Regions from separate parts of the Rhodovulum viride genome, predicted to be linked through region 1. Evidence: riboswitches for the same ligand, from Rfam matches in the RefSeq annotation. Region 1 holds a riboswitch; each other region holds the start of a gene.

What was found. Region 1 has a riboswitch for cobalamin ahead of BYZ73_RS07205 (DUF4198 domain-containing protein). Riboswitches for the same ligand answer to the same signal wherever they lie in the genome.
Region 2: linked by a shared signal. The riboswitch ahead of BYZ73_RS03345 (hypothetical protein) and the one ahead of BYZ73_RS07205 (DUF4198 domain-containing protein) in region 1 are both predicted to bind cobalamin.
Region 3: linked by a shared signal. The riboswitch ahead of BYZ73_RS02115 (TonB-dependent receptor plug domain-containing protein) and the one ahead of BYZ73_RS07205 (DUF4198 domain-containing protein) in region 1 are both predicted to bind cobalamin.
Region 4: linked by a shared signal. The riboswitch ahead of BYZ73_RS11505 (ribonucleoside triphosphate reductase) and the one ahead of BYZ73_RS07205 (DUF4198 domain-containing protein) in region 1 are both predicted to bind cobalamin.

Annotation. Positions count from the first base shown of each region.
Region 1 covers NZ_MUAV01000006.1:191,249-195,729, reverse strand. Annotated here, with positions in the region: gene cbiQ (cobalt ECF transporter T component CbiQ) at 1-527, opposite strand, end outside; gene BYZ73_RS07215 (cobalt ABC transporter permease) at 532-1,197, opposite strand; gene cbiM (cobalt transporter CbiM) at 1,194-1,811, opposite strand; gene BYZ73_RS07205 (DUF4198 domain-containing protein) at 1,822-2,616, opposite strand; cobalamin riboswitch at 2,754-2,963, opposite strand; gene cobO (cob(I)yrinic acid a,c-diamide adenosyltransferase) at 3,068-3,697, shown strand; gene BYZ73_RS07195 (cobyric acid synthase) at 3,843-4,481, shown strand, end outside.
Region 2 covers NZ_MUAV01000003.1:124,661-129,141, reverse strand. Annotated here, with positions in the region: gene metH (methionine synthase) at 1-1,858, opposite strand, end outside; cobalamin riboswitch at 1,977-2,188, shown strand; gene BYZ73_RS03345 (hypothetical protein) at 2,220-2,588, shown strand; gene nikR (nickel-responsive transcriptional regulator NikR) at 2,611-3,075, opposite strand; gene BYZ73_RS03335 (ABC transporter substrate-binding protein) at 3,202-4,481, shown strand, end outside.
Region 3 covers NZ_MUAV01000002.1:151,419-155,899, reverse strand. Annotated here, with positions in the region: gene BYZ73_RS02115 (TonB-dependent receptor plug domain-containing protein) at 1-1,680, opposite strand, end outside; cobalamin riboswitch at 1,821-2,022, opposite strand; gene BYZ73_RS02110 (hypothetical protein) at 2,019-2,885, opposite strand; gene BYZ73_RS02105 (hypothetical protein) at 2,887-3,318, opposite strand; gene BYZ73_RS23685 (dynamin family protein) at 3,462-4,481, opposite strand, start outside.
Region 4 covers NZ_MUAV01000012.1:5,541-10,021, forward strand. Annotated here, with positions in the region: gene BYZ73_RS11490 (FecCD family ABC transporter permease) at 1-5, shown strand, start outside; gene BYZ73_RS11495 (ABC transporter ATP-binding protein) at 2-763, shown strand; gene BYZ73_RS11500 (pseudoazurin) at 775-1,185, shown strand; cobalamin riboswitch at 1,374-1,593, shown strand; partial or broken gene BYZ73_RS11505 (ribonucleoside triphosphate reductase) at 1,798-4,008, shown strand; gene BYZ73_RS11515 (anaerobic ribonucleoside-triphosphate reductase activating protein) at 4,001-4,481, shown strand, end outside.

The DNA.
Region 1 (4,481 bases):
CGGACCTTCATCGCCCGGCGCAGCCGCAGGTGTTCGGCGCGCAGCACCTCGATATAGCGGATGGTGAACAGCAGCAGATGCACCAGCCTCTCGGGCGTGCCCAGCCGGTGCAGCGCCTGCCCCATCACCGCCGGTTCCAGCGTGCCCGCCAGCGACAGCAGCGCCAGAACGACGGCATTGGCGGTCAAGAGGATCTCGGTCGAATGGACGATCCCCTCGCGCGAGGCGGCAAATCCCCAAAGCGTGAAGACCGGATCGCCGGGCGTGGTGAAGGGCAGCATGGCGATCAGCAGGAAGATGAACCCGTCCATCGCCGCCATCCGCCGCAGCGTCGGGCCGACCGCCCGCCCCGACAGCGCCATCAAGGCGATGGCAAGGATCAGCGCGGCCAGCAGCAGCGGCAGCCAGGAACAGGCGACGGTCACGCAGGCGAAGCCCGCCGCCCCGATCAACCGCGCGCGGGGATCGATCGCGTCGAGCGCGGCGCCCTCCGGCCCGGCGCGGTCCTGCATCAGGATGTCGGACATGCCCCTATCCCTTCAGACGCCGGCGCGCGGCGATGTAGAAGCCAAGCCCGAAGAGCCCCGCGATATAGCCGATCCCGCCCAGGATCGACTGCAGGTCGTTCCGTTCGCGATAGGCGGCGATCTCGCGCCGGAGCGGGCGCATCTCGTCGCGGACGATCCGTGCGATCTCGGCCTTGTCGGTGTCGCTCAGCCCCGGCGCGGCGACCAGCGGCACCGCCGCCAGCGCTCCGGAGGCTGCCCCGGCGGGCGCCCGATCCAGGGGGAAGGTCGACGGATTGCCCGCGCCGGTTTCGTCCCCCGCGCCAGGGGCGACGCCGGTTTCGGCGGCGGCCCGGGCGGCGGGGCTGTCGAGGATCGCGGCGACCTCATCGGCGCTCAGGGTGAATTCGGCGACATGGCCCGCGCCCAGATCGGCGCGGAAGACATGGGCGACGGCGGCGGTGGGGCGGTAGGTGAAGATGCCGTCGCCATCGGTCCGGGTCTCGCCCAGCCGGGTGCCCGCCGGGTCGAAGACCTCGACCAGGGCGTCGGCGGCCATGTCGCCATTCGAAAAGCCGATCTCGCCCTCGATCAGCGCACCATCGGCATAGGCCCCGCCGATCACCTTATGGGCCAGCGCAGGCAGCGGCGCCATCGCAAGCGCCAGGGTCAAAGCAAGGGGACGGATCATCGTTGGGGTCCTTGAACTGTCGCAAAGAGGTCGGGCTTCACCTGGGCGGCAAGATAGACGGCGGCGGCGGTCAAAAGGCCCTCGACCGCCATCACCGGGATATGGGCCAGAAAGACCAGCCGGGCGGCGGGCAGGAAGGCCGCGCCCGACAGCGCCAGCGCCAGACCGACGCCAAGCGCCGTCAGCGCGATGGCCAGCGCCCCGCCCATCCCGGCCCAAAGCGCGGCGATCCGGGGGGTGCCGCGCGCAAGACCCCGGCGGCAGAGATAATGCACGATCACTGCGGGCAGCGCGATGTTCAGGGTATTGACCCCCAGCACCGTCAGCCCGCCGAACCCGAAAAAGACCGCCTGCAGCAAGAGCCCCACGAACAGCGCCGGAAAGGCGGCCCAGCCAAGCACCAGCCCGGCCAGACCGTTCAGGATCAGGTGCACCGAGGACGGGCCGATGGGCACATGGATCAGCGAGGCCACGAAGAAGCTGGCCGAGAGCATCCCGGCAGCGGGGATCTTTTCCAGCGTCAGATCGCGCAATCCGCGCGCCACGCCCCCCGCCGCCAGCACCGCGCCGCCGATCACCACGGGCGCCGCCAGCGCCCCGTCCACGATATGCATGGGCCCGCCCCTATTTCAGATCGAAGGCGCGGATCCAGAGCACCGCATCCTGGCTGAGCTCCTTGCCCTCGAACGCGGTATCGGGGCCCACGCCCAGCGCGGCAAAGCCCCAATAGCCCGCCTTGGGCACGCCGAAAGTGAAATAGCCGTTCTCGTCCGACACGGCCACGATCGCGCCCCCCGGCAACGGCCCGGCGGTCGCGGGCTTGGGCGCGCCCGTGGCCATGTCGGGCTCGGCCGCCATGTATTCGATCTCGATCTCGGCGCCCGCGACAGGCTGGCCCGCCGACAGCACCCGCCCGGTGAAGGTCGAGCCCGCGATCACGTTATAGGGTTTGACCAGCGGCACGATCTCGGCCTTCAGCCCCTGCGGGCTGTCCCAGTCGGTCGGCATCTGGCCGCGATTGAGATAGGTCTTGGTGATCTGCTGGATGTAGATATCCTCGGAGTCCTCGTAATAGGGCGCGGGCACCGTCACCAGCACATAGTCGCCCATCCGCTTGACCGGCAGACTGCCATCCCAGGCGACGGCCTCGTTCAGCGGGCCGCGAAAGACGGTCTGGCTGAGCGTCGCGCGAAGGTCGATCTTCTCGCCGCGATGGATGGCGTAGAATTCCAGCGGTTCGCCCATGTCCATGACCGGGCCGCTTTCCTGCGGGTGCCAGAAGATCAGCTTGACCGGCACGTCGCCGGGCGCGTCGATCAGGCTTTCTTCGGTATAGGCCAGCTGGAAATGCGCGGCGGCCACCCCGGGAACGAGGGTCAGCGCCAGCGCGGCGGTTACGAGATTGCCGTGGAAGATCAAGGTCGTTGCCTTTCAACAGGGGCGGCCGGACAGGCCGCGGGTGAAAGGACGAGGGGATGAGAGGCTCGAACGGGTCGCAACGCGGCCGATCCGGGCCAGACGCGCACCCCGGCGTCCGGTGGAAACCGCCTCCCTTGCGGGGAAACGGGCGGCCGGCAGGTCTCCTGGCTTGCGGGTCTCAGCTTGGCTGGCCTTCCCGGGGGGTATCCCCAGTGGCGTTCTCAGCCGTGCTCGCCGCTTACAGTTGCGGGGGCAGCCGCGGACTTGCCCCTTGCGGGGGCGCACCGCGTTCCCTTTTCACGTCCGGACCCTCGGGGCCCGGGCGAACCGGTCACGGCTTCGTCATGGCAAGCGGCTCGGGACTTGTCAATCGGCACGACCGCCGCGCGGCCCGGGTTTGACGCCGCGCCCCCGCCCGCTAAGCTGTCCCCGACACGCGCAAGGAGCCCCCATGACCGACGAGACCGCCGATACCGTTGCCGACGACGCCCGCCATGCCGCCAAGATGGCCAGGAAGAAGGCCGCGCGCGACAAGATCATGGCCGGGAAATCCGGCGAGAAGGGGCTGATCCTCGTGCATACCGGCACCGGCAAGGGCAAGTCCTCCTCGGGCTTCGGGATGATCCTGCGCTGCATCGCCCATCAGATGCCCTGCGCCGTGGTCCAGTTCGTCAAGGGCGCCTGGGACACGGGCGAGCGGCGGCTTCTGACCTCGCATTTCGGCGATCTCTGCCAGTTCCATGCCATGGGCGAGGGCTTTACCTGGGAAACCCAGGACCGCGCCCGCGACATCGCCGCCGCAGAAAAGGGCTGGGAAAAGGCGAAAGAGTTGATCCGCGATCCCGCCATCCGCATGGTGCTGCTGGACGAGATCAACATCGCGCTGCGCTACGGCTATCTGGATGCCGACCGCGTGGTGGAGTTCCTCCAGGCCGAGAAGCCGCCCCTGACCCATGTCGTGCTGACAGGCCGCAACGCCCCCGAGGCGCTGATCGAGGCGGCCGATCTGGTCACCGAGATGACGCTGGTCAAGCACCCGTTCCGGTCGGGCATCAAGGGCCAGCCCGGCGTCGAGTTCTGAGCCGCGCTTGACATCCGGAAAGCCCCGTCCGACACCCCTGCCGAACGCCGCAGGAGCCCCGATGACATCCCACAGGACCCCGAGCCCGCCTTCCGACCTGCCCCCCGACGACGCCGCGCCGCCGATGCCCGAGATTTCGGTGCCGATGCTCGATCCTGCCCCGCCGCGCCGGGCGAAGGCGCTGATGTTCCAGGGCACCAGTTCGGACGTCGGCAAGAGCCTGCTGGTCGCCGGGCTCTGCCGCGCCTATGCGCGGCGGGGCGTGAAGGTGGCGCCCTTCAAGGCGCAGAACATGTCGAACAACGCCGCCGTTGCCGCCGACAGCGACCTGCCCCCCGGCCCCGACGGCGAAGCCCCGAGGGGCGAGATCGGCCGGGCCCAGGCGCTGCAGGCCCGGGCGGCGGGCCTGCCCCCCTCGATCCACATGAACCCGGTGCTGCTGAAACCCCAGGCCATGGTCGGCTCGCAGGTGGTGCTGCGGGGCCGCGCGCTCGGCAACTGGCCCGCGCGCCATTATCACGAACTCAAGCCGAAGCTCCTGCCCGCGGTGATGGACAGCTTCAACCGCATCGCCGCCGAGGCCGATCTGGTGCTGGTCGAGGGCGCGGGCTCGGGAACCGAGACCTATCTGCGCAAGAGCGACATCGCCAACATGCGCTTTGCCGAGGCCGCCGACCTGCCGGTGGTGCTGGTCACCGATAACGACCGGGGCGGCGCGATGGCCGCTGTCGTGGGGTCCTGGCTGCTGCATACCGAACCCGAGCGGGCGCGCGTCGCGGGCTTT
Region 2 (4,481 bases), on a different contig from region 1:
CGTAGACGGCAAGCTGGCCCGCATTGACGATGCCCATGTCCATGCCGGCCTGGATGGCGTGATACAGGAAGACCGCATGCATCGCCTCGCGCACGGGTTCGTTGCCGCGGAAGCTGAAGGACAGGTTCGACACGCCGCCCGAGACATGCACATGCGCGCACTCGGCCGTGATCCGCCGCGTGGCCTCGATGAAATCGACGCCGTAATTGTCATGCTCCTCGATGCCGGTCGCGACGGCGAAGACGTTCGGGTCGAAGATGATGTCCTCGGGCGGGAAGCCGACCTCCTCGGTCAGAAGCCTGTAGGCACGGGCGCAGATTTCGACCTTGCGATCCTCGGTGTCGGCCTGGCCCTTCTCGTCGAAGGCCATCACGATCACCGCCGCGCCGTAAGCCCGGCACAGCCGCGCATGGTGCAGGAAGGCCTCTTCGCCCTCCTTCATCGAGATCGAGTTGACGACCGGCTTGCCCTGCACGCATTTCAGGCCCGCCTCGATCACCTCCCACTTGGAGCTGTCGATCATCACCGGCACGCGGGCGATGTCGGGCTCGGCCGCGACGAGGTTCAGGAAGTCGATCATCGCCTGTTTGCTGTCGATCAGGCCCTCGTCCATGTTGACGTCGATGATCTGGGCGCCGTTCTCGACCTGATCGCGCGCGACATCCAGAGCGGTGGCGTAGTCCTGTTCCTTGATCAGCTTGCGGAACCGGGCCGAGCCGGTGACGTTCGTCCGCTCGCCCACATTCACGAAGGGGATGTCGTCGGTCAGGGTGAAGGGTTCGAGCCCCGAGAGCCGCATCTTCGGCGCGATCTCTGGGATTTTGCGAGGGGCATGGCCCCGAACCGCCTTTGCCACCGCCGCGATATGGTCATAGGTCGACCCGCAGCAGCCGCCGACGATATTGACCAGCCCGTCCTTCGCAAAGCCCGCGACCAGCGCCGCCATCTCATCGGGTGTCTGGTCGTAGTCGCCCATCTCGTTCGGGAGCCCGGCATTGGGATAGGCGCAGATCAGCGTGTCGGCCACGGCCGAAAGCTCGGCCAGGTGCGGGCGCATCGCATCGGCCCCCAGCGCGCAGTTCAGCCCGATGGTCAGCGGCCGGGCATGGCGCACCGAATGCCAGAAGGCCGTGGGCGTCTGGCCCGACAGCGTCCGCCCCGACAGGTCGGTGATGGTGCCCGAGATCATGACGGGCAGGCGCAGGCCCTGTTCGGCAAAGACCTCCTCGCAGGCGAAGATCGCGGCCTTGGCGTTCAGCGTGTCGAAGATCGTCTCGATCAGAACCAGGTCGATGCCGCCCGCGATCAGCCCGTGCAGCTGTTCGGCATAGGCGATCCGCAGGTCGTCGAAAGTCACGGCCCGGTAGCCCGGGTTGTTCACGTCGGGACTGATCGAGGCGGTGCGGTTCGTCGGTCCCAGCGCGCCCGCGACGAAGCGATGCCGCCCGTCCTCGGCCTCGGCCCGGTCCATCGCCTTGCGGGCCAGCCGCGCACCCGCCTCGTTCAGCGCGAAGACCTTGTCTTCCAGCCCGTAATCGGCCTGGGCGATGGCGGTCGAGGAAAAGGTATTGGTCTCGACGATATCGGCGCCAACCATCGCATAGCGGTAGTGGATCTCTTCGATCACGTCGGGATTCGTCAGGTTCAGAAGGTCGTTGTTGCCCTTCTGCGGCTTGTCGCCGTGCAGATGACAGGCGCAGCCGCCGCCAGAACCGGTGAAATCGTCCTCGGTCAGGCCGAGCTTCTGGATCTGGGTGCCCATCGCCCCGTCCAGCACCAGGATCCGCTCGGCGGCGGCGGTGCGAAGGGTCTCGAAGACAGGCGAATGGCGGGCGGGGCGGGGCGCGGATTGGGTCATGGACGGCAGATATGGCCTTCGGCCGCGCCTGTCCAATTCATGTTTGTCAGGATCTTTATGAGCCCGGCTCACATTCACGGCCGATATTCTGCGCCATTGACAGCCGCCCGCCCGGCCGGGTAGCGCTTGTGGCGATGGTTCCCGCAGGCCTTGCCGGCCGCGCGGGTGAAAAGGGAACGCGGTCCGCCGGAACCTCCGGCAAATCCGCGGCTGCCCCCGCAACTGTAGGCGGAGAGCCCCCCGAGACGGCCACTGGACCGAACGGTCCGGGAAGGGTCGGGGCGGCGATGACCCGCAAGCCAGGAGACCTGCCATCCAAGCGTGTGAACCCGGGCGGGGTGCCCCGGCAAGGAGATCCGCGATGGATGACATCAGGGGCCGGCGCGGCCCGGTTTTTCGTGACGAGGTTCCGGGCGGGGCCGGTCTGCCGGCGATGCTGGAGATGGTGCTGATGCGGCTTGCCGCCTGCCCCCAGACGGGGCCGCGGGCGCGCGAGCTGGGCCAGCTTGGCTTCATGCAATGGCTGGGCAGCCTGCCCGGCCGGGCCGATCTGCCCGCCGCCGCCCGCGCCGCCGAGGCGCAGGCGGCACCGGGTCCGGCCACGGCCGCGCTGGACGAGTTCCGCCGCCTGCTGGTGCAGATCCGCGCGATGCCGCCCCGGCCGCTGGATCTGGCCCTGCCCCGCCCATGCCGCCGGGGCGGCGCCCGGGCGCGGCGGCTCAGGCTTTAGCCCGGACCCTTCGCGGACAGGGTCAGAATCGGTCCAGCACCCGCAGGTGATCGTGGGTATGCGCCCGCTCGCCATGCAGGTGGAACTCGACCTCGGTCCGCACCGGGATCAGAACGGTCTGGCCGTGCCGCACGCCGCGCTGCAGGAACAGGCTGTTGGCATAGGCCTGGACCGAGCCCACCGTGCCCCGCATCACTGCCACCTCGACCGCCGCGTGATGGTCAAGCGGCACCGACAGCGCCGCGATGGCCGCGTCATGGTGCTGCTGGCGGCTTTCTGGCACCAGCCGCCCCAGATCGCGCTGCGCGGGGTCCATGGCATAGGTCACGACGCCCACGCATTCGGCGGTCTCGGGCGCGTCCTGGTCAAGCCCCCGGCGGATCAGGTCGCGCAGCGCCTCGGACCGGTTCGACGCGCCAGACCGGTCCATGAAGGCGTCGAGCGCCTCCAGCAGGTCGTCTTCGATGGTGATCGTGATGCGCTGCATGGGCCCCTCCCGCTTTGCGGCGACTTTGCCTCCGGAGCGCGGGGCAAACAAGGCACAGAACCGCGCTTGGCATTCCCGCCGCGCCGGGCGTATGAAGATGGGAGGCATAAATCATACCGAGTCCTCATGCGCCCTCTGTCCTTCCTGGCCCTTGCCGTTTCGCTGAGTCTGCCGCTGGCTGTCGAGGCCGCCCCGCCGCTGGTGCTGGCGGTGGGCGGCGAACCCGAGACCGGTTTCGACCCGATCATGGGCTGGGGCCGCTACGGGAATCCGCTGTTTCAGGCAACGCTGCTCAGGCGCGCGGCCGACCTGTCGCTGGCGGGCGATCTGGCGACCGGCTGGTCGCTGTCGGACGACCGTCTGACCTGGACCGTCACGCTTCGCGACGATGCGCGGTTTTCGGACGGAACGCCCCTGACCGCCGAGGACGTGGCCTTCACCTTCAACGCCGCGCGCGACGGCGACGGGCTGACGGATCTCAAGGTGCTGAAGGAGGCCCGCGCTACCGGCCCGCTGACGGTCGAGCTGGAACTCCGCCACCCGCAGATCACCTTCACCGGAGATCTGGCGACGCTGGGGATCGTGCCAAAGGCATCCTACGGGCCGGATTACGCCCGCCACCCGGTCGGCGCCGGGCCGTTCCGCCTGGTCGAATGGCGCGAGGGCGAACAGCTGATCGTCGCGCCGAACCCCTATTGGCACGGCCCCGACATCCCGTTTCCGCGCGTGACCTTCGTCTTCGGGGCCGAGGCGACGGGGCTGGCGCTGGCGCGTACCGGCGCGGCGCAGATCGTCGCCGTGCCCCCGGCCGAGGCCGATGCCGCGCCAGAGGGGATGCAGGTGCTGCATGTGCCAAGCGTCGACAATCGCGGGGTGATGTTCCCGATGCGGCCCGCGGGCGGCCGGACCGCCGAGGGCGTGCCGATCGGCAACGATGTCACCGCCGACCGCGCCATCCGGGTGGCGGTCGATCAGGCGGTGGACCGGACCGCGCTGCTGGCGCTGGCGGTCAACGGCCATGGCGCCCCCGCCCATGGCCCGGCCGACGGTTTGCCCTGGGATAACCCCGAGGACCGCCTGACCGAGACCGGCCCCGACGCCGCGCGCGCCACGCTGGCGGCTGCGGGCTGGACCGATGCCGATGGCGACGGGCTGCGCGAAAAGGACGGGCTCGAGGCCGAATTCCGGCTGGTCTACCCGGCCTCCGACTCGGTGCGGCAGGCGCTGGCGCTGGGGGTCGCCGAGGCGCTGAAACCGGTCGGCATCCGGGCGATCCCCGACGGCCGGAGCTGGGACGAGATCGGGCGGCTCATGCATTCCGAGCCGGTGGTCTTCGGCTGGGGCTCGCACGACCCGTCGGAGGTGTTCAACCTCTATGACAGCGGTTTTGCCGGCCGGGGCTGGTA
Region 3 (4,481 bases), on a different contig from region 1:
CAGAGAACCGTAAGGGTCGAGGCGCCCGGCCACATATTGGTACGAGACATCGGCCGTGAGCCGCGACGTCACCTCGCTGCTGACGCCCAGCAGGAGATCGTGGAGCGGGACGCGGTCGAGCCGGTCGCCTTTCCAGCGCACGTCGGTATAGGTGTAGCTGCCGTAAAGCGCGGTCGCAGGGGTCATGTCGTAGCGGCCGGACAGTTCCAGGCCCTGGCTGCGGGTGGTTCCGTCAAGCTGGCGGTAGCAGCCCCAGGCATAGCTGCAGATGGCGGGGTCGGCCGCGCCATAGTCGATCTTGTCATCGATTTCCGCAAAGAAGGCGGTGGCCTTCAGGAACCCGTCGCCCGACAGCCGTTTTTCAAGCCCGATGTCGAAGCTGGTGCTGGTTTCGGGGTTGAGGTCCGGGTTGCCGACCGTGTCGCCGGTAATGGTGCCGTAAAGTTCGTAAAGCGCGGGGACGCGATAGCCGGTGCCCAGAGAGGTGCGGAAGATCAGGTCGGGCTGGAGCCGCCAGGCCAGCGCGGCGCGGCCGGTCACCTGATCGTCAAAGCTTGAATAATCATCGTAGCGCAGCGAAAGCGACAGATCGATGTCGTCGGTCGCGGCCTGGCGAAGCTCTGCAAAGAGCGCGCGGTTGATGACCGAATAGGTCTCGCCGTCAAGCGTGGCCTCGTCCTGCTTCCAGTCGGCGCCGAAGGACAGGTCGGTCCCGGCCGCCAGAGAGGCCGTTCCGAGGTAGCTGGCGGCCCGGCTGGTGCCATCATAAAGGGACGTCCCGAAACTCGAACGGTAGCTGCGCTCGGTCTGCGTGCGCGCCAGCGACAGTTCGTTGTCGACCGTTCCGATCGCGAATTGGGCGAAGGCGCGCAGGCCTTTTCGCGTCGCCTCCGATCGGGTGATCGGGTTCGTGTCGGTAACGTCGCTGTCATAGTCCGAGTTTCCGTCGGAATAGAATCCCGAGAAGCCCAGCCGAAGGGTGTCGGTCAGATCGTAGGCGGCATTGAGCGAGACCGAATCTTCGTCAAAGCCGTCCGCTTCGTCATTGCCCGACAGGGTCGAGAAGCCGTCGGTTTCGACATGCGAGATCGTGGCCGAGATTTCGCCGCGTTCGGTCTTCTGGCCAAGGCTCAGACCGGCAGAGTAGCTGCCATAGGTGCCAGTTTCGACCGTGGCGCGCCCCGAAAAGCCCAGTTTTTCCGGTCTCCATGTGGTGATGTCGACAACGCCCGCGATGGCATTCGCGCCGAAAAGCGCGGATTGCGAGCCCTTCAGCACTTCGATCCTGGAGAGCAGTCCGGCGGTCAGGGTGCCGAAGTCGAGCGCGGCGGGGGTGCCCGAGGGATCGGCAAAGCCCATCCCGTCGATCCGGGTCGCGATATAGCCGTTTCCAAGCCCGCGAATCCGAAGCGTGGCGGTCTGCCCGAGCCCGCCATTCTGCGTGATCGACACGCCCGGCAGGGTGGCAAGGGTCTGGCCCAGATTCTGACCGCCTGCGGCGATCTCGCTGCTCTCGAGCGTCTCGACCGTCGCGCCGGTCCGGTTGGTGGCGATGGGCGTGAGGCTGGCGCTGGCGGTGATCTCGTCCAGCATCAGGCTGGACCGGGCCTCCTGCGCCAGGGCGGACAGGGGGCTCAGCGCGGCGAGGCCGAGCGTGAGGCAAAGGGTGGGTCTGGTCATGTCGGTTCCGTTCCGGTCTCGGGAACCGCCGCGGCGGGCGGTCCGTCCTGTCGTGGGGTCCTTGGAAAGACATGCCTCCCGCAGACGGTGATGCGTCACCACTGCGGATGGACCGCCGCCTGCGCCGCGCCCCGCGGACAGGCTGGGTGATCGTCCTGGCAGGTCTCCTGGCTTGCGGGTCCTCGCTTGGCTGGCCTTCCCGGGGAGGACCCCCAGTGGCACGATCAGCCGCGCTCGCCGCTTACAGTTGCGGGGGCAGCCGCGGAATTGAGCCGACGAAGGCCGCACCGCGTTCCCTTTTCATCGCCCGTTTCCGGGCGAACCAAGACAATTGTCCGTTAATCCGGGCTCCCGGCCCTGTCAAGCGGCGCACTCCTTGCGGCCGGTCCGGTCGGGCGGCAGAGGGCGAGGATCGCGGGAAGCTCGTCGGTCGGGGTCAGGAAAAGCGCGGCGTCCCGGCCGTGGGCGACCCGCACCAGCAGAAGGTTCAGCGGCGCGGGCGCGCGCAAGATCGCGCAGGTGGTCCCGGGGCCGTCTCCTGCGGCCTTGGTCATCGCGCCGAGCCCGAGCCCGGTGAACCCGGTCAGCCGGTGGGCAAATTCGGCATCGCCCTGCATCGCGACGATCTGGCCCTCGCGCAGCCGCAGCCCGGCCGTTGCCCGGGCAAGACAGGTGCCGACCGGATCGGGCGGCGGGGTGACGGTCTCTCCGGCCGGGTCAGGACGGGTCTCGGGCGTGGGGGCGCTGGCCGCAGGCGCGGTCCAGTCGCGGTCTGCGGCCGCGCGCAGCGCCTCGACCGAACATCCCGCTTCGGTCGGATCGACCCGGTAGGGAGGGCGGCTCGCGGCGACCGACAGCTCGGCCGCCTTGGCGACGAAGGGGCGAACCCGGCCGTGAAAGGCGGCAATCAGCGGCTCGGCGGGATCGCCGGTGGCCTCTGGCGGCTCGGCCGGGATCGGCGTCGCGTCCGGTGTGACCGGCCCCGTGCGGCCCACCCGCAACAGGCGCCGACGGGCCGCCAGCAGCCGGATTTCCTGTCCCGCCCCGTCGCCGATGGTCATTTCGCGCGGCAGGATCGTTTCCGAAATCTCGGTCAGCGGCACCTCGACGATCCCGTCCACGCCCCCGGGCACCGTGCGTTCGGCGGCGGCCTCGGCGCCCCTCAGCTTGGCCAGCGCGGCGTTGAGACGCTCGAGCCCGGCCATCTCAGCGGCCCCGCTCCTGCGACCCGCCAGCCGCGGTGGCCGGGGGCGCGGCATCGACGATCTCGACGATTTCGGCCATGGTGGCGCGCATGGCGGCAAGCGCGGCCGCGATATCGGCCTCGCCTCCGATCACCGCGCAAAGTGCCTCGTCCGGGTCGCGCGGCGCCCGCACGAAAAGCTCGAACCGGCCCCCGTGCAGCAGTACCGCCTCGGGGGGCGCCTGATCGGTCCCGAACACTTCGGTCGAGGCGGCGGCGGCCTGCCCGCCCAGAAGCAGGGCGCCGCGAAGACAAAGCGCATCGTAGAATTCCTGCGGCTGAGGATGCTCGGCCTCGGCCCGCAGCACCAGCCGCGCCGACAAGTCGACGAATGCGATCACCCGGCAATCGGGAATCGCGCGTCGCAGCGCCTGAATGGTGATGGTCAGCGGCATCGTGCCCGAGTTTATCCGAATTTCCGGCGGCGGCCACTGGCAATAGCGCACAAGCGCGCGTCGCGTGCCAAGGGGGTGCAACGGAATGGACCTTAGCGGGCTTACACGCCTTGCTATGGACCGGACGTCTGGTCAGGCCGGCGTCAGGCCGGCGGGGGGGCTGCGCCGGGCCGTTGTGCGCGCAGGGGCCGCGGGCTCCGGGTGCGGCTTTCGTCGATCTGTACCCGCCGCGGACGCACGGGCATGCCAGCCCCGCCGACGCGCCAGTCCGGGTCCAGCAGGACCGGCGCGTCCCGGTCGTTCGCCGTTGCGCCCAGCAGCCGCAGCACCTGCCGCAGCGCATGGCCAAACCCGTCGGCGCCGCTGGCAGCCCAGCGCGCCGGGTTATCGCGTGCGTCCAGCGCGTCTGTCAGGGCGATCGGGCAGATGTCGGCAAAAAGCCCTTCGGTTTCGCGCCGCACCCGGCGCAGCACCCGGGCGCGATCGCGCTCGGTCACCAGCTTGTCGAACCGGGTCAGCAGCAAAAGGCTCGTTTCGCCCAGCCGGTCGGCGAACATGTCCCAGACCGCGGCTTCGGACTGGCGCCAGGCCTGGGTCGCATGGCTGCACCAGATCACCCCGTCCGCGAGGCCGATGGCGTTTTCCCAAACCTCCGAGCCCATGTTCGGGTCCGAAATGCCCGGCATGTCGATCAGGTCGCAAAGCTTGAGGATCTCGGCTTCGGCATGGATCTGGATCAGCCGGGTTTCGGCGGACGACAGACGGTGCAGGTCGTCCATCTCGACGGGTTCGGTGCGGCCGAAACGATCCTCGCGCCAGGCAGGGGCAGAGCCGTAGGAGAGCCGTACCGGCGGCAGCTGGGTCGCGGTCACCTTCACCGGCAGCGGCGACTGGCCGATCAACAGATGGATCAGCGTGCTTTTGCCAGCGCTGAATTCGCCCATCAGCGCGAGGCAGGGCCGTGCCCCGGGGGGCAGATCGGCAGGGTTCGGGTGTGCGGCGAAGGCGGGCAGATGCGGGCGAACCTCGACTTCGACCGGATCGGCTGGGCGGGCCGGATCGGCGCCGGCTGCAAGGGCATCCTTGTCAGGTTCAGGTGCAGGCGCAAATTCAGGGTCGGCCTCGGGCGGTGTGGCCTCGGCCGGGGGGGCAGAGGTGTCCGT
Region 4 (4,481 bases), on a different contig from region 1:
AATGAAGGTCGAGCTGCGGCACCTGTCGGCCAGGATCCACCGCGCGCCATTGCTGGAGGATATTTCGGTCCGCATCGAACGCGGGGAACTCTTCGGCCTTGTCGGCCCCAACGGATCGGGCAAATCCACGCTGATGCGCTGTCTCGCGGGGCTGCAGCGTCCGACCTCGGGCGGCATTCTGGTGGAGGATGCAGATCTTGCGCGGATGCCCGCCCGGCACCGCGCGCGGCGCATCGCCTTCGTCCAACAACAGGCCGATACGACGGACCGTCTGACCGTTCGGCAAGCGGTGGACCTGGGGCGCATCCCCTACCTCTCTGCCCTGCGGGGATGGGGGCGTTCCGATGAGACCGCGGTCGAGGCCGCTCTGACGGCCGTGGAGATGACCGCCTTCGCCGGTCGTCTCTGGCATACCCTCTCGGGTGGCGAACGCCAGCGCGTCCACATCGCGCGCGCCCTCGCGCAGGATCCAAGGCTCCTGCTCCTCGACGAGCCGACCAACCATCTCGATATCCGGCATCAGCTCTCGCTCATGGCGCTGGTCCGGGCACTGCCCATCACCCGTGTCATCGCGCTGCACGATCTGAACCAGGCCACGGCCTGCGACCGGATCGGCGTGCTGTCCGGGGGCAGGCTTGTCGCGACGGGTCTGCCCCGCGACGTGCTGAACGAGGATCTTCTGGCCGAGGTCTTCGGCGTCGCCGCGACGCGCCATGCCGCTCCGGACGGATCGCCACGCCTTCACTTCTCTCATGCCCTCTAAAGGATCGCCCCATGCGCCTGTTCGTCGGCCTGCTTGCCCTGGTTCCCGTTGCGGGACACGCCGAGACCCATGACGTCAGAATGCTGACCCGCGGCGAGACCGGCGCCATGATCTACGAGCCCGCCTATCTCGAGATCGCACCCGGCGATACCGTGCGCTTCCTTCCCGCGCAGCGTGGCCACAACGCGGCCTCCATCCCCGAGATGCTGCCAGAGGGTGCGGATCGCTTCATCGGCCAGATCGACGAAGAGATCGCGGTGATCTTCGAGGTCGAGGGGCGCTACGGCATCAAGTGCTCGCCGCACTATGCCATGGGCATGGTGATGATCGTCGATGTGGGAGAGGTCGACGGGGCGGCGCCTCTTCCGGATGGTCTGCCGGATCGCGCCAGAGAGCGGATGTCGGACCTGCTCGGCCGATAGGGCCCGGGTTCAGGTCGGGGGCGCCCCCCGAATTCACACCGAGACCCAATGGCCACCGCCAGCTTCACCACGCCCCGGGGCATCACCGCGGATGGGCTTTTGGGCGCCCGTGCATGCTGCCCCGCACGCAACAAGTGGTTAATTTGCAGTCCAGGACCACCACATGTTGACATCTGACAAAGATCGATAGATGGTGGCGCCGTCATGGTTTCCCGGGGCGATCCGGGGACGAAAGAGGGAAGCCGGTGCAGACCCGTCTGGGTCAAATCCGGCGCTGCCCCCGCAACTGTGAGCGGCGAGCGAAGCTGACGACGCCACTGGGTCCACCCGTCGAAAGACCGGGGCCCGGGAAGGCCAGCCGAGTGTCGACCCGCAAGCCAGGAGACCTGCCATGACGGACGGCAACAACCAGAGGCGGAGGGCCTCGGGGTGCGTTTGCGATCCGCGGCGGGCAGGTCCGTCGCCATGGCTCTCGTGTCCCAAGGTCCGACAGGAAACGGCAGACAATGGGGCGAGACATGACCATCACCGTCTATTTCAGACCGGCACCGACGCGACCGCCCCTGCAGACGAAAAGGACCGGACGTCCCGATGATGCAGACAGGTGATGCGATGACCGCTCTTCTCCCCCAATCCGTCGTGACCCGCGACGGGCAGGTGGTTCCCTTCGACAGCGGCCGCATCGCGCGGGCCGTCGCCCGCGCGGGCGAGGCCACCGGCGAGTTCGGCGCCGAGGAGGCCGCGCGCCTGACCGATCGGGTGGTGCGGGTCCTGAGCTTCCGCCATGCGGGCGGCGCGCCCGGCGTCGAAGAGATCCAGGATGCGGTCGAACAGGCGCTGATCGGCGCCAACCGGATGGTGACGGTGCGCGCCTATGCGGTCTATCGCGACCAGCATGCGCGGCTGCGCGAGGACCGGCGGGTGCTGGTCGATGTGGAAAGCTCGATCAACGAATATCTCGACCGGTCCGACTGGCGGGTGAACGCCAACGCGAACCAGGGCTATTCGCTGGGCGGCATGATCCTGAACACCTCGGGCAAGGTGACGGCCAATTACTGGCTGAGCCATATCTACCCGCCGGAAGTCGGCCGGGCCCATCGCGAGGGCGATGTCCATATCCACGATCTCGACATGTTCGCGGGCTATTGCGCGGGCTGGTCGCTGCGGACGCTCTTGCGCGAGGGGCTGAACGGGGTGCCCGGCACCATCGAATCCGCCCCGCCGATGCATCTGACCAGCGCGTTGGGCCAGATCGTCAATTTCCTCGGCACGCTGCAGAACGAATGGGCCGGTGCGCAGGCCTTCAGTTCCTTCGACACCTATCTCGCGCCCTATGTGCGGCTCGACGGGCTGGACTATGCCGCCGTGCGGCAAGCGATGCAGGAATTCATCTACAACCTCAACGTCCCCTCGCGCTGGGGCACCCAGACACCCTTCACGAACCTCACCTTCGACTGGACCTGTCCCGCCGATCTGGCGGACCAGGTGCCGATCGTCGGCGGGCGCGAGGTCGATTTCACCTATGGCGCGTTGCAGGCCGAGATGGACCTCATCAACCGCGCCTACATGGAGGTGATGACCGAGGGCGACGCCCGTGGCCGGGTCTTCACCTTCCCGATCCCGACCTACAACATCACGCCCGATTTCCCCTGGGACAGCGAGAATGCTGGCTATCTCTTCGAGATGACAGCGAAATACGGGCTGCCCTATTTCCAGAACTTCGTGAACTCGGAACTGGAGCCGCACATGGTCCGGTCCATGTGCTGCCGGTTGCAGCTGGACCTGACCGAACTCTTGAAACGCGGCAACGGGCTTTTCGGGTCGGCCGAGCAGACCGGGTCGCTTGGTGTCGTCACCATCAACTGCGCCCGGCTGGGCTATCTGCACAAGGGCGACGAGGCGGGGCTGCTGGCCGCGCTCGACCGGCTGGCGGGGATCGCGAAGACCAGTCTGGAACTCAAGCGCAAGGTGATCGAGCGCCATATCGAGGCGGGGCTTTTCCCTTACACCAAGCGCTATCTCGGAACGCTCAGGAACCATTTCTCGACGCTGGGCGTGAATGGCGTGAACGAGATGATCCGGAACTTCACCGATGATCGCGAGACCATCGCGACCGAGGCGGGCCAGGCGCTTGCCGTCAGGCTGATGGATCACCTGCGCGCCCGGATGGTCGAGTTCCAGGAAGAGACCGGGCACATGTACAACCTCGAGGCCACGCCCGCCGAGGGCACGACCTACCGCTTTGCCCGCGAGGACCGCAAACGTTTCCCCGGCATCCTGCAGGCGGGCACCGAGGACCAGCCCTATTACACCAACTCGACCCAGCTTCCGGTCGGGTATACGTCCGACCCGTTCGAGGCGCTGGAACATCAGGAGCCGCTGCAGGCGCGCTATACCGGCGGCACGGTCCTGCATCTTTACATGGGCGAGCGGATCTCTTCGGCCGAGGCCTGCAAGAAGCTGGTCCGCCGGGCGCTGTCGTCCTTCCGCCTGCCCTATATCACCGTGACGCCCACCTTCTCGATCTGCCCCAAACACGGGTATCTCGCGGGCGAGCACGAATTCTGCCCCAAATGCGACGCCGAGCTGATCGCGGCGAAGCGCGCGAAAGCCAGCTGAAGGAGTTATCCGATGACCCTGATCGACAAGACCATGACCGCCCGCGATGCCGAAATCGTCCTGACGGACGAGGAGCGCACGCGCTGCGAGGTCTGGACCCGGGTGATGGGCTATCACCGCCCGATGGCGTCCTTCAACACCGGCAAGAAGGGCGAGGCCGCCGAGCGGGTCTATTTCGACGAGACGGCGGCGCGGCTTGGCTGAGATCGCGGTTGCGGGGTTCGTTCGGCATTCGACGGTCGACTGGCCGGGCGAGCTGGTGGCGACGGTCTTCTGTCAGGGCTGCCCCTGGGCCTGCCGTTACTGCCACAATCCGGCGCTGCTGGCGGCGGGACCGGGCAGCATCGCCTGGGCCGAGGTCATGGCCTTCCTGCGCCGCCGCCGCGGGTTGCTCGACGGTGTCGTGATCTCGGGCGGCGAGCCGACATTGCAGAAGGATCTGGCGGCCGCCCTGTCCGAGATCCGGGCACTTGGGTTCCGCACCGGCCTGCATACCGGCGGGCCCTATCCGGCCCGGCTGGCGCAGGCGGCGCCCCTGCTCGACTGGGTGGGGTTCGACGTCAAGGCGCCTTTCGGGGCCTATGACCGGATCACCGGCGTTCCGGGCAGCGGCGCGAAGGCGCGCGACAGCCTGATCCTGCTGCGCGACAGCGGGGTCGCACTCGATCCGCGCACCA